DNA from 3 places in the Lysinibacillus sp. ACHW1.5 genome. Region 3 is predicted to be linked to each of the others. Evidence: riboswitches for the same ligand, from Rfam matches in the RefSeq annotation. Region 3 holds a riboswitch; each other region holds the start of a gene.

Region 1 (4,454 bases), 1.1 Mb from region 3:
CGTAGCAACTTCAGGTGGCCCAGTAGTATTCACACCAGCAGCTAATTCTGACCGTGTAACAATTGAAAAAATGAGCCGTCGTCGCCAAACAATTGCAAAACGTTTATTAGAAGTTAAACAATCAACAGCAATGTTAACAACATTCAACGAAATTGACATGACAAACATCATGGCACTTCGTAAACGTAAACAAGAAGAGTTTGTAAAAGCAAACGACATCAAACTTGGTTTCATGTCATTCTTCACTAAAGCTGTTGTTGCAGCATTGAAAAAATATCCATACGTAAACGCTCAAATCTCTGGCGATGAAATTCATTTAAATAACTTCTTTGATATCGGTATTGCTGTATCAACTGAAGAAGGTTTAGTCGTACCAGTTGTACGCGATGCAAATAGCAAAAACTTTGCAGAAATCGAAAAAGATATTGCTAACTTAGCGACAAAAGCTCGTGATAAAAAATTAGGCTTAAATGATATGGCTGGTGGATCATTCACAATCACAAATGGTGGTGTATTCGGTTCATTAATGTCAACACCAATTATGAACGGTACGCAAGCTGGTATTTTAGGTATGCACTCAATTGTAAACCGTCCAGTTGCAGTAAATGGTGAAGTTCAAATCCGTCCAATGATGTATGTAGCACTTTCATACGATCACCGTATCATCGATGGTAAAGATTCTGTAGGATTCTTAAAAACAGTTAAAGAATTAATCGAAAATCCTGAAGATTTATTATTAAATTCATAATGCCATTAAACCCTGCGAACAATGTTCAGCAGGGTTTTTTGTATGACGAAAGGTATTGATCGATTCTATGCTTGAAAGAGTACGAATGTTACATCGTTTAGAGGAGCAAAGAAAGAAAAAAACGCAACTTTTCTCACATATAGAACATACGCTATAATAAATATTTGTTGTAATTTTCAGAAATATCAATAAAAGTTTAATGATTTAAAGTGGAAGCAGAACGCACAATATCCTAATATTGTCATTAGTCAGAAAAATGTTAAAATCGTCTTGACGAACATATTAGTTTTATAGTAGTATCTAAATATCAATTAAATAAACAAACCTCACGAATTGTTACCAGTGAGGTAGAGGCGCGGTATTTATTAGTTCATTGTTGAGTAAAAGCAAGCGAAGACGCAATGAAGAAGGAAATATCGCCGAAGTATAAAAGGAGCTCGTACTTTTATACTGGGTCTGCAGTGAATAAGTGCAGGACTGTCCTAGTAAATGGATTTCCAGATTTACTAGGTTGTGCTATCTCGGAAACATGGAAATTATAGTGAGGATTTGGGCAACTGTCATAAAAGGTAAGACCTAAGTTCAATATACTTAGGTCTTTTTTAGTACAGTTGTCTTATTTTTTTACAGAAAAGGGGAGTTTTTCATGAAAAGAAAATGGTTGTTAGTAATGATCTCTATCATGACGGCAATTGTGCTAGCTGCATGTGGCACAAGTGACAAAAAAGAGGGCGGTTCAAGTGATGCTGGAACTGACAAAGAAGAAGGCGGCGGTGAATTCCGAATTGGAATGGAGGCTGGCTACCCACCGTTCAACTGGACACAGCAAGACGATGCAAATGGCGCAGTGAAAATTGCGGATAATGCAGAGTACGCAGGTGGCTATGATGTACAAATGGCAAAGAAAATCGCTGAAGGTCTAGGCAAAGAGTTAGTCATTGTTAAAATGGAGTGGGACGGTTTAGTTCCAGCGCTACAATCAAACAAAATTGATGCAATTATTGCAGGTATGTCACCAACAGAAGAACGCAAGAAAACAATTGATTTTACAGAAAACTATTATACTTCTGATTTTGTTATGGTTATTAAAAAAGGTAGCAAATATGAAGGCGCAAAATCGATTCAAGACTTCTCAGGTGCTAAAATTACATCACAATTAAATACATCAAACTACACAGTTATCGATCAAATTAAAGGCGTAGAAAAGCAAACAGCAATGGAGAGCTTCCCAGCAATGCGTGTGGCGTTAGAAGCAGGTAAAATTGATGGCTATGTAGCTGAACGTCCAGAGGGCATTTCCGCTTCTGCTGCCAACGATAAATTCACCTATGTAGCATTTGAAGAAGGCTTTGATACAGACCTATCAAATACTTCAATTGCTGTAGGCTTACGTAAAGATGACGCAAATCGTGAAAAAATCAATGAAATCCTAAAAGGCATTTCAGAAGATGATCGTCAAGCGATTATGGAAGAAGCTATTTCTCAACAACCAGCAGCACAATAATGACAGGGCACGGACTAGCAATTAGTCCGTGCATGATCATTTCATCATTATCAAAATGAGAACCTCTCTACATAATGATAATGTCCTAGCGTGACAAATCATAGAATGGTAGAAAGAGCTAGGACACAAAAGAAATAAGCGAGCAAGATGACATTGTTAGGAGGAACATCATGAGTCTTGAGTGGATACTTTCAATTATTGAAAACAACTGGCAAATGTTTTTACGAGGTGCGTATTATACGTTACTGATTTCAAGTATTAGTACAATTATTGGTGCATTTATCGGATTTTTCATCGGAATTATGCATACGATTCCAGTTCGTAAAAAAGGTGTGAAATTTTATAGCTTAAAGCTCATTAATTTTATACTAACATGCTATGTTGAATTTTTCCGTGGTACACCAATGATTGTACAAGCTATGGTTGTCTACTACGGATTAGATATCGCATTCGGTATCGATATGCACTTTATTACTGCAGGTATTTTAGTCGTTTCCCTCAATACAGGGGCCTATATGGCAGAAATTGTTCGTGGCGGTATTGTATCCATTGATAATGGTCAATACGAGGCAGCATCAGCAATTGGCATGAACCACTTCCAAATTATGCTTCATGTTGTCTTACCACAAGTAGCGCGTAATGTTTTACCAGCGACAGGTAACCAATTAATCATGAATATTAAAGATACAGCCGTATTAAATGTCATTGGAGTAACGGAATTATTCTTCCAAACAAAATCAATTTCGGGTAACAACTTCCGTTATTTCGAATCATTCTTCGTTGCATGTGTTCTTTATTTCATCATGACATTTACCGCATCTCGCATCCTTCTGTATGTTGAAAAACGTCTAGATGGTCCTGATGCCTATCAAAAAGAACAAAAAGAAGCCGTATAGGGGGACGCACAAATGGCAGTCATTAAAATCGAGCATTTAAGTAAATCATTTGGACGTAACCAAGTGTTAAAAGATGTAAATTTCCAAGTGGAAAAAGGAGAGGTAGTTTGTTTAATCGGCTCCTCTGGATCTGGTAAATCCACATTGCTTCGTTGCATAAATTTATTAGAAACGCCAAGTGGCGGTCAAATTATTTATAAGGGGGAAGACATCCTAGATGAAAAGCACAATATTCAAGAATATCGCACACATTTAGGCATGGTGTTCCAGCAGTTCAATTTATTTAACAACCACAATGTCATAAGTAATTGCACAGTGGGCCAAATCAAAGTGTTAAAACGTTCGAAAAAAGAAGCAGAAGAAACGGCGCTTAAATACTTGAAAATCGTTGGCATGGATCAATATGTGAATGCCAAGCCACGTCAACTCTCAGGTGGACAAAAGCAGCGTGTGGCCATCGCTCGGGCCTTATCTATGAATCCTGATGTAATGCTATTCGATGAGCCAACATCTGCATTAGACCCAGAAATGGTGGGTGAGGTGTTAAAGGTAATGCGTCAGCTAGCAAACGAGGGCAATACGATGCTCATTGTGACACATGAGATGGAATTTGCCAAAGAAGTAGCAGATCGTGTTGTCTTTATGGATAAAGGTGTAATTGTGGAAGAAGGCCCTCCAGCACAAGTATTAGTCAATCCACAACATGAACGTACAAAGGAATTTTTAAAGCGTACATTAAAATAAGCACAAAAAAGTGAGTCCAACCTGTTGGACTCACTTATTTTCTAGAATTCCATTCTGCATAAAGTACAAAGCAGATTGCGAATGCTACAGCAATAATAAAAAACCATTGCGGTACACCACCAAAACTCATCATAACACCTCAAATATTCATTTTTTTGGATAGAATAGGTATAGTATTTCTTTTTTCTCCACAAAAGACCAAAAATATTATAAAATAAGCAATAGACATTAGCTTTTGCTAGTAAAGAGAGGTAGAGAGAATATGTTACATTTAAAATGGAAAGATGCGCCAACATTACGAACGGTTACATGCAAACATACAAATGCATCGAAATACTTAGTATCAAACGTATTAACAGTAGGGAAAGAATATGAAGTGAAAAATGAAACAGAAGAGTTCCTTTTTATCATCGACAACACAGGTAATGTCGGTGGCTATTATAAAGATTATTTTGAATAAAAACAAACAGGGTGGGTCAGAGCATTTGCTGAGCCACCCATTTTTTTGTTAATCTCGCTGATAGCTGCTAGCACCCGCCACATCCTGTAGCTGTTGTTTCTC
Region 2 (4,454 bases), 1.5 Mb from region 3:
GTTGAATTTCTGAATTTGTAGTTGTTACTAGAATCTTTTCATACGTCTGTTCATTCACAATTACGTGTAGTTTTCGATGAATATATTGGATAGCACGTTCTTGTTCCTTCTTGATTTTCCATTGAAAAATAAGAATGCCGATTAGCAATACAATGATTAATAATAATAGAAATATCATATAGTTTTACCCTTCAAATTTATAGCCGATTCCCCATAGGGTTTTAATATATTGAGGATGTGACGGATCATCTTCTATTTTTTCACGTAGTCTTCTGATATGTACATTTATAATATTTTCATCTCCGTAATAGGCATCTTTCCATATCGTCTGATAAATTTGCTCTTTGGTAAAAACTCTGTGGCGATTTGTCACAAACAATTTTAAAATGGAAAATTCCTTTGATGTCAGCTTTATCTCTTGTCCGCTCTTTGTTATTGAAAAATTAACGATATCTATCTTTAAATTATCAATTTCTAGGACTTCTTGCTTTTGTTCAGCTTGACTAGAGTATTTCGTAGCTCTTCTGATAACAGCCTTTACACGTGCTGAAAATTCCAGCATAGAAAAGGGTTTAGCAATATAATCATCTGCCCCTAATCCTAAGCCCAATGCTTTATCAACATCACTGTCTTTTGCAGACATAATAATGATAGGAAGTGCTGCCTGCTCTCTAATAATCTTTAATACTTCCAATCCATTTAATTTAGGAATCATAATATCTAAGATGACTAAGTCAAAGGTTTTTTGCAAACAATTTTGTAATGCCTCTTCGCCATTAGTCACTGTTGTGACATGGAAACCTTCCATCGTTAAGTAATTAGAAACCATTTCACGAATGGCTTCATCGTCTTCTACAAGTAAAATATGCTTTTGCACTATGATGCACCTCTCCTATCAAAACCCAATTTCCATATGTATATTACATTACCATATTTATGATGTTTGATTAGTGATTTGTTTATGAGTGTTGAAAAAAGAGCTGCTCCATAAACCATCACTCTTTGGTTTATAGAACAGCTCTATTATCTAATCTTCAACTTTTAAATCACAATCTTTAAGTGGAAGCATTTTTGTTTTGTGCTTTATTTTATAGCCAAACCATAATGCTAAAAATAATGGAATCCCAATATACGAAACAAGGATACCGTACCAATCAATCTTATCGCCTGTAAAGGCTGTGTAATTTTGTCCAATGACTACAATCATACAAACTGTAAAAGCAAATAATGGTCCAAACGGAAATAATTTGGCTTTATAAGGTAATAACTTTGGATCTAAGCCCTGTGCATCAAACGCTCGGCGGAAACGATAATGACTAAACGCAATACCTAGCCATGCAATAAACCCAGACATTCCAGAAGCATTTAATAACCAGATATAAACCACTCCATCGCCAAAGAAGGATGCCAAAAATGCTAAACAGCCTACAGCTAATGTTGCCATAAGTGCATAAATCGGAATACCTCTACGACTTAGCTTTGCAAAAAATTTAGGTGCATGTCCATCCATAGCTAATTGCCATAACATACGAGAAGATGCATATAGTCCTGAATTTCCTGCTGAAAGCATAGCCGTTAAAATAATGGCATTCATTAATGAAGCAGCAAAGGCGATACCTAGGCGGTCAAACACTAGTGTAAACGGTGATACTGCGATATCTTCTGATAATAAACGTTCGTCTGTAAATGGAATTAACATCCCAATTGCACCAATCGCTAAAATATAAAACAAAAGAATACGCCAAAATACAGATTTAACAGCCTTCGGAATATTTTTACCAGGATCATCTGTTTCACCAGCTGTAATTCCTAGTAATTCTGTCCCTTGGAATGAAAATCCTGCAGCTAGGAAAATACCAAATGTAGCAAGGAAGCCACCATGGAATGGCCCATCACTAACAAAGAAATTAGTGAAACCTACAGGAGCCTGCCCACCTAAAATACCAAAAATCATTAGTAAGCTAATGATAATAAAAACAATAACCGTTGCTACTTTAATCATGGCAAACCAATATTCACTTTCACCATAACTTTTTACGGATAGTAAATTAAACGTCAGTACAACAGCAATAAATAATACTGTCCAAAGTGCTGATGAACTATCTGGGAACCAATATTTCATAATTAATGACACAGCAGCAATTTCGGCAGCAATGGTGATTGCCCAGTTATACCAATAGTTCCAGCCTAATGCAAAGCCCAAAGCAGGATCTACAAATTTCGTTGCATACGTACTAAATGAACCTGATGATGGCATATAGGCAGCCATTTCCCCTAAACTTGTCATTAAAAAATACACCATAATACCAATTAAAGCATAGGCAAGCAATGCTCCTCCAGGTCCTGCCTGAGCAATTGCTCCTCCACTGGCTAAAAATAGCCCCGTACCAATTGTACCGCCTAAAGAAATCATTGTAATATGACGGCTTTTTAATTCTTTTTTCAGCTTCGGTGCTTTATGTCCGAGCTGATTTACTTTTATTTCACTCACGATATAGCTTCCTTCCTATTTATGAGGCAAAAAAATGCCATCACATATACACTGTGATGGCTACATTAATCCTCAGTTTTTCCTACATGATAGCTCAACACGTTGTGCAAACGTGACAGTTCTGTTCCTTTCGGAGACAGCCCCAGCATGAGGTTTTCAAGTCCCCTCACACTTCGGCAATATTTCCTTTCAACTAATTTCATCAATGCTTGTCATTTCAATTAGCATACTTATAAATATCGCGACCTCTACCTCAATACAAACATGAGGCATATAATTATTAAATTTATGATGTTTATTATACTAACATAAGACCATAGACATTTCAATACAACCATAAATGTTCTGTATTTTATGAATCTTCTACTATTTTTAATAGTGTGATAAAGTGTTATAGTAGTTCAATTAGAATGATTATTATTAGGGGGGATTTTATTTTGACTACAAATGATCATTCCACTAGTTTTCCAAGTAAAAAAATTAGCTGGAAAGGAACAACCTTACTTTTAGTCTTTGGAGTTATCTTTATAGCCTCTACATTACGAATGCCACTAACTGTTGTTGGCCCAATTATATCCTTTATCCGTGAAGATCTTGGAATATCTAATGTATTGGCAGGCTTTCTAACAACGATACCATTGCTGGCTTTTGCTGTTATATCTCCATTTGCACCAGTTGTAGCACGCAAACTAGGGCTTGAGCTAACATTATTTTTATCAACTTTTCTCTTGGCCTTAGGAATTGTCCTACGTTCACTTGGTACTACAGAATTACTTCTATTGGGTACTGTGTTAATTGGCGTAGCCATTTCTTTTGGAAATGTACTAATTCCAGGATTATTGAAATTGAAATTTCCCTATCATGTGGGTTTATTAATGGCCTTTTTCACCATGTCCATGAATTTTACTGCAGGCCTTGGTGCTGGTATTAGCTATCCGATAGCTAATTCATGGTTAGGCTGGCAAGGTGCACTTTCCATTGCACTCATACTCGTTCTCATTACAATCTTAATTTGGATACCTCAACTAAAGTCAAATAAACCGGAACCAGTTACTACATCTAAAAAGACCAGTACACCTTTATGGAAATCACCTGTTACTTGGGCTGTCACAGGGGCAATGGGTTTACAATCTTTATTATTCTACACAACAGCAGCTTGGATACCTGAGATCTATATTGCTCAAGGTTTAGCCCCTGATAAAGCTGGCTGGATGTTTTCAATCATGCAATTCTCACAAGTACCAATGGCCTTAGCAGTGCCTATTATTGCCGGTAAAATGACTTCTCAACGCCCACTTGTATTGATGTTTACATCCTTCTATTTAGTAGGCTTTGTTGGGGTTGTCATGGAATGGACAAGTCTTGGGGTACTGTGGATGGTTCTTCTAGGGTTAGCAGGTGGTTCTTCATTTGCCCTAGCAATGATGTTCTTCACTCTCCGTACTCGTACTGCATTTGAAGCAGCAGATTTATCAGGCTTTGCACAATCTTTGGGTTATTTATTTGCCGCAATTGGTCCTATTCTTTTTGGCTACTTGCATGATTTATTTGGCGGCTGGAATATTGCGGGATGGCTCTTTGTCGTTGTAGCAATGTTACTCTTCTTTTGCTCAATGAGAGCCTCTAAGGATGAATATGTGCATTAAAATTAAATAAAGCAGGTGGATTAGATTCCTCCATCTGCTCTATTTCTATATAGTGTTTACACATTACTTAATTGTCGGGTTGCTGGAGTAATGTTAGCAATTCAGCAAGGCATTCTGATGCTTCATTATTACGAGCTGTTATAGTAGAAAAAATAGGAACAGCCTCTTGTAAAAGCCTATAACTATAATAGTAATAGCCTACAAAAGCTTGCTCCTCATAGCCCTTTGGCGTTTCTTTCTCCCACTCCTGTTCATCATTATCCTCATTTTCTATCCACAAATAGTTGACGTCTAATAGCTCCTGCATATTTTTAACA
Region 3 (4,454 bases):
ATGGGAAGCCTGCGAAAAAGGAGTACCGAAAATATAAAACGCGTACAGCAGCCAAGCATGATGATTACGGTGCAATGCAGGAGGTTATACGTCGTCGCTATATCCGTGTTTTAAAGGAAGGACTACCATTACCAGATTTAGTCTTAATTGATGGTGGTAAGGGACAAATGGAAGTAGCCCGTGAAGTACTAGAAGATGAGCTTGGTCTTGTTATACCGATTGCTGGTTTAGCCAAGGATGATAAGCATAATACATCTCAGCTCTTGTTTGGTGATCCACCAGAAGTGATTAGCTTAAAACGTACAAGTGATGGCTTTTATTTATTACAACGAATTCAAGACGAAGTCCATCGCTTTGCTATTACCTTCTTGCGTCAACAGCATGAGAAGCATGCCATTCAATCTGTATTAGATCATATTGAAGGGGTAGGACCAAAACGAAAGCAACAGCTTCTTAAACATTTCGGTTCAGTCAAAAAAATTCGAGAGGCGAGCGAGCTAGCATTACAGGAGGCTGGGATGCCCGCTAATTTAGCAAGCCAAATTTTTAGCTATTTTCAGCAACAATCATTGTCAAAGGAATAGGCATGTGCTATGGTTATAAATAACATTGTTTTCAATGTTATGGAGAGCCAACTGCGTGACTAGTTTGTTTACGCTAAGGCTTAATGAATTGAATACATTCACTTTAAAGTGATGATAGAGGTGCAAGATTCAAGAGTAACACAATGGAGGATGGACAAGTCCAGAGATATTGTGTGAAAGGGGAGCTTGCCGAAGTACAGTATTGTTGTTCCATTGCTGTACTGGTTTTGCATTTAAGAAATGTAAGACTGTCGATTCTAAACGTTTCGGAGAGCTATCACACATGCGCAAGTTACGATTATTGTACATGTTATAGGCAGCTTTCACGTTATGTGGAGGCTGCCTTTTAGTTTTCTAGAAACGGTTTTACCCCCCATAATTTGGTGAAATACATGAACTGGAAGGGAGAACGAAAGAAATGGCTAAAGTCGTGATGAAGTTTGGAGGAGCTGCATTAGCTTCTACTGAACAAATCCAAGAGGCTGCTAGGAAAGCGATTGCTGAAAAGGACAAAGGATTGGATGTAGTAGTGGTCGTTGCAGCAATGGGACACACTGCGAAAGAGATGAAAATGATGGTACACCAACTAACTGACGATGTGTCGAAAAGAGAATTAGATGCAGTTTTGTCAACTGGCTCTCAATTATCTAGTGCTTTATTTGCCATTGCCTTGCAGGAAGCAGGCTATGAGGCTGTGTCTCTAACTGGATGGCAAGCTGGTATACATACGGATGGTATGTATCGACATGCTCGTATCGACTATATAGATATTAGTCGTATGGAAGAACATTTTGCACAGGGACAAATTGTGGTTATTGCTGGAGAACAAGGGATTGACGAAGTGCACAATATCACCACGCTTGGAAAAGGTGGAGCTGAAACAGCTGCTGTTGCACTTGCCATAGCGTTGGAAGCGGAGAGAGTAGATATGTATACAAATGTGGATGGTGTTTATACAGCAGATCCACGATATGTTCCCAATGCCCAAAAGCTTCAAGAAATTTCATATGATGAAATGTTGGAATTATCGAATTTAGGGTCTCATATCATACATCCTCGTGCGGTGGAGTTAGCGAAGAAATTTCAAATGCCTGTTATTATACGTTCAAGTTTAATAGAATCAGTAGGCACTTTATTGAAGGAGGAAGTGGAAATGGAAAAAAATTTAGTCGTTCGTGGTGTTGCATTTGAATCAGATATTATTCGTTTAACAGTAGGGTATGATGCTTTTTCCAATGCTTCATTAGCAGATATATTTACGGTTCTTGCAGAGAACCGTATTAATGTAGATATTATTGTCCAAGCCATTATTGATGGGTTGAAGCCAACTGTATCGTTTTCCATTTTAAAAGAGGAATTTGCGGAAGCATTACGTGTTTTAGAGGATAGTAAATTATCACTTGGATTTAGTTTTGCTGACTTCGAAATTGGACTAGCAAAAGTTTCTATTATTGGTTCAGGCATGGCTTCCAATCCAGGCGTTGCTGCTCGTATGTTTGATCGGTTACGTCGTGAAAATATCCCTGTAAAAATGGTTAGTACTTCTGAAATAAAAGTGTCCGTTGTTGTACCACAGGATGATATGATCCAAGCAGCTAATGCTCTCCATGATGAGTTTAATTTAGAGCAAGCACTTTACATATAATAATAGAAGAAACAGCATTTTATGTAATTGACCGAAATAAAAGGAAGAAAAAAGAAGGATTGTCATCCCATTCTTTAATGGGAAACAATCCTTTTTAATTATTCTGAGGGAATGGTATTCATAATACGTTCTTTAACGTCCCATTTGACTGTAAACATGACGTATTGTTGCTTTTCCCGTTTTTCATTATAGCATTCTGTTAGGTAGCCTTTAGCTAGTTGAATTTGCTCTGCTATAAATCCAGCTTCAAGTTTAAAGCTGCGCTGCTTTATTTGCAGAATTTCAGGGTCATTTGTCAACTGGAAAATACGTCCATCTTTTGATTCCTTTATGAGTTCTAATGTACCCCAGCAGGCATCTGCGAAAAATGCGATAAGTTCATCTTGACTTTTACATGGGAACTTGCGAGCAAGCTCTTTACCTGCCCAATAAAGGACGTCATCTTCATGTTTACCAAGTATAGAAGATAGAATATGATCACGAATGATCTCATAGCCAAATGATGAGATTGTAGGAGATGGAGTGTTTAACATTGTTATCCTTCTTTCTTAGAATTTTCTTAAAATTTAACGGTAATAAAGTAATGATAGATTTTTCGAGAAAAAACGACGCATCATGTACTAGATTAGTTCTTTAATAAGCTCTATGAAAAACTCCGAGTTGCCTTGACGCTCGTAGCTCTTGAGAGTACAATAAACATGTCATAATATTGTACCATGATGAAATACACAGTCAATGAAGTATCATTTACAAAATGATGACTTCTTTTGTTGTGCTATTTTAAGTACTAAGGGGGGTAACAGTCTTGTCGAAAGATCGAGAGTTTTTATGGCGTCGCTTACATTCTCTACTTGGGATCATTCCAGTAGGTCTGTTTTTAACGATGCACCTGTTCATTAACTTTACAGCAACAGGCGGGGCAGAAAGTTACAACGATGCTACCGCAGTAATGGAAAAGATTCCATTCCTTATCCTAGTTGAATGGATTGTCATCTATATTCCATTAATGTTCCACGCATTCTATGGTGTCTACATTGCATTCACTGCTACACCAAACACTGGACGTTTCAGCACGTACCGTAACTGGATGTTCTCTTTACAACGTTTTACTGGTGTATTCTTAGTGATATTCATTGCATGGCATATTTTCCAAACTCGTATTCAAAAAGCACTTGGCACACACGTTGATTACGACATGATGGCGAATATTGTTGCTAATCCATTCATGCTTGGATTCTACATTGTTGGTATTTTATCAGCAACTTTCCACTTATCTAACGGTTTATGGGCATTCCTAGTAAGCTGGGGTATTACACAATCTCCTCAGTCTCAAAAGATCGCTACTTACGTAACAAACATTCTTTTCGTAATTCTAAGTGTAGTTGGTGTGGCTGCTATTTTAGCTTTCGTATAATTCAATAGAAGCTACGATAGAGCACATGCAATCATTGCAATTTTTTAAGAGGAGTGAGAAATAATCATGGCGAAAAGCAAAATAATTGTTGTCGGCGGTGGTCTTGCCGGTCTGATGGCAACGATTAAAGCAGCTGAAGTTGGTACTGAAGTTGATTTATTCTCATTAGTTCCTGTAAAACGCTCACACTCTGTTTGTGCGCAAGGCGGAATTAATGGTGCGGTAAATACTAAAGGTGAAGGGGATTCTCCATGGATCCACTTTGATGATACAGTATATGGTGGGGACTTCCTAGCGAACCAACCACCAGTAAAAGGTATGTGTGATGCAGCACCTGGCATTATCCACTTAATGGACCGTATGGGTGTTATGTTCAACCGTACACCAGAAGGGCTTTTAGATTTCCGTCGTTTTGGTGGTACTTTAATGCACCGTACAGCTTTCTCTGGTGCAACAACTGGTCAACAATTACTATATGCGCTAGATGAGCAAGTTCGTTCTCATGAAGTAGCTGGTTTAGTAAATAAATATGAACACTGGGAATTCCTTGGTGTTATTATCGATGAAGACGGCGTTTGTCGTGGTATCGTAGCGCAAGATATGCGTACAGAAGAAATTAAATCATTCCGTGCAGACGCTGTTATTATGGCGACTGGTGGCCCTGGTATTATCTTCGGTAAAACAACAAACTCTGTTATTAACACAGGTTCTGCTGCTTCTATCGTTTATCAACAAGGTGCTTCATATGCGAATGGTGAATTCATTCAAATTCACCCAACAGCGATTCCTGGAGATGACAAAAACCGTCTAA

The links. A riboswitch is a leader RNA that binds a small molecule or an ion and turns the genes downstream of it on or off. The one in region 3 is predicted to bind lysine.
Region 1: linked by a shared signal. The riboswitch ahead of L6W14_RS10640 (transporter substrate-binding domain-containing protein) and the one ahead of L6W14_RS16480 (aspartate kinase) in region 3 are both predicted to bind lysine.
Region 2: linked by a shared signal. The riboswitch ahead of L6W14_RS01295 (amino acid permease) and the one ahead of L6W14_RS16480 (aspartate kinase) in region 3 are both predicted to bind lysine.

The regions. Positions count from the first base shown of each region.
Region 1 is NZ_CP091777.1:2,157,803-2,162,256, forward strand. Features, by position in the region: gene odhB (2-oxoglutarate dehydrogenase complex dihydrolipoyllysine-residue succinyltransferase) at 1-748, shown strand, start outside; lysine riboswitch at 1,089-1,275, shown strand; gene L6W14_RS10640 (transporter substrate-binding domain-containing protein) at 1,395-2,252, shown strand; gene L6W14_RS10645 (amino acid ABC transporter permease) at 2,423-3,148, shown strand; gene L6W14_RS10650 (amino acid ABC transporter ATP-binding protein) at 3,161-3,892, shown strand; gene L6W14_RS10655 (DUF6501 family protein) at 4,155-4,352, shown strand; gene L6W14_RS10660 (toxic anion resistance protein) at 4,401-4,454, opposite strand, start outside.
Region 2 is NZ_CP091777.1:261,067-265,520, reverse strand. Features, by position in the region: gene L6W14_RS01305 (sensor histidine kinase) at 1-178, opposite strand, end outside; gene L6W14_RS01300 (response regulator transcription factor) at 185-877, opposite strand; gene L6W14_RS01295 (amino acid permease) at 1,028-2,491, opposite strand; lysine riboswitch at 2,574-2,750, opposite strand; gene L6W14_RS01290 (CynX/NimT family MFS transporter) at 2,929-4,137, shown strand; gene L6W14_RS01285 (hypothetical protein) at 4,205-4,454, opposite strand, start outside.
Region 3 is NZ_CP091777.1:3,283,485-3,287,938, reverse strand. Features, by position in the region: gene uvrC (excinuclease ABC subunit UvrC) at 1-584, shown strand, start outside; lysine riboswitch at 692-869, shown strand; gene L6W14_RS16480 (aspartate kinase) at 1,003-2,229, shown strand; gene L6W14_RS16475 (YslB family protein) at 2,328-2,762, opposite strand; gene L6W14_RS16470 (succinate dehydrogenase cytochrome b558 subunit) at 3,035-3,643, shown strand; gene sdhA (succinate dehydrogenase flavoprotein subunit) at 3,710-4,454, shown strand, end outside.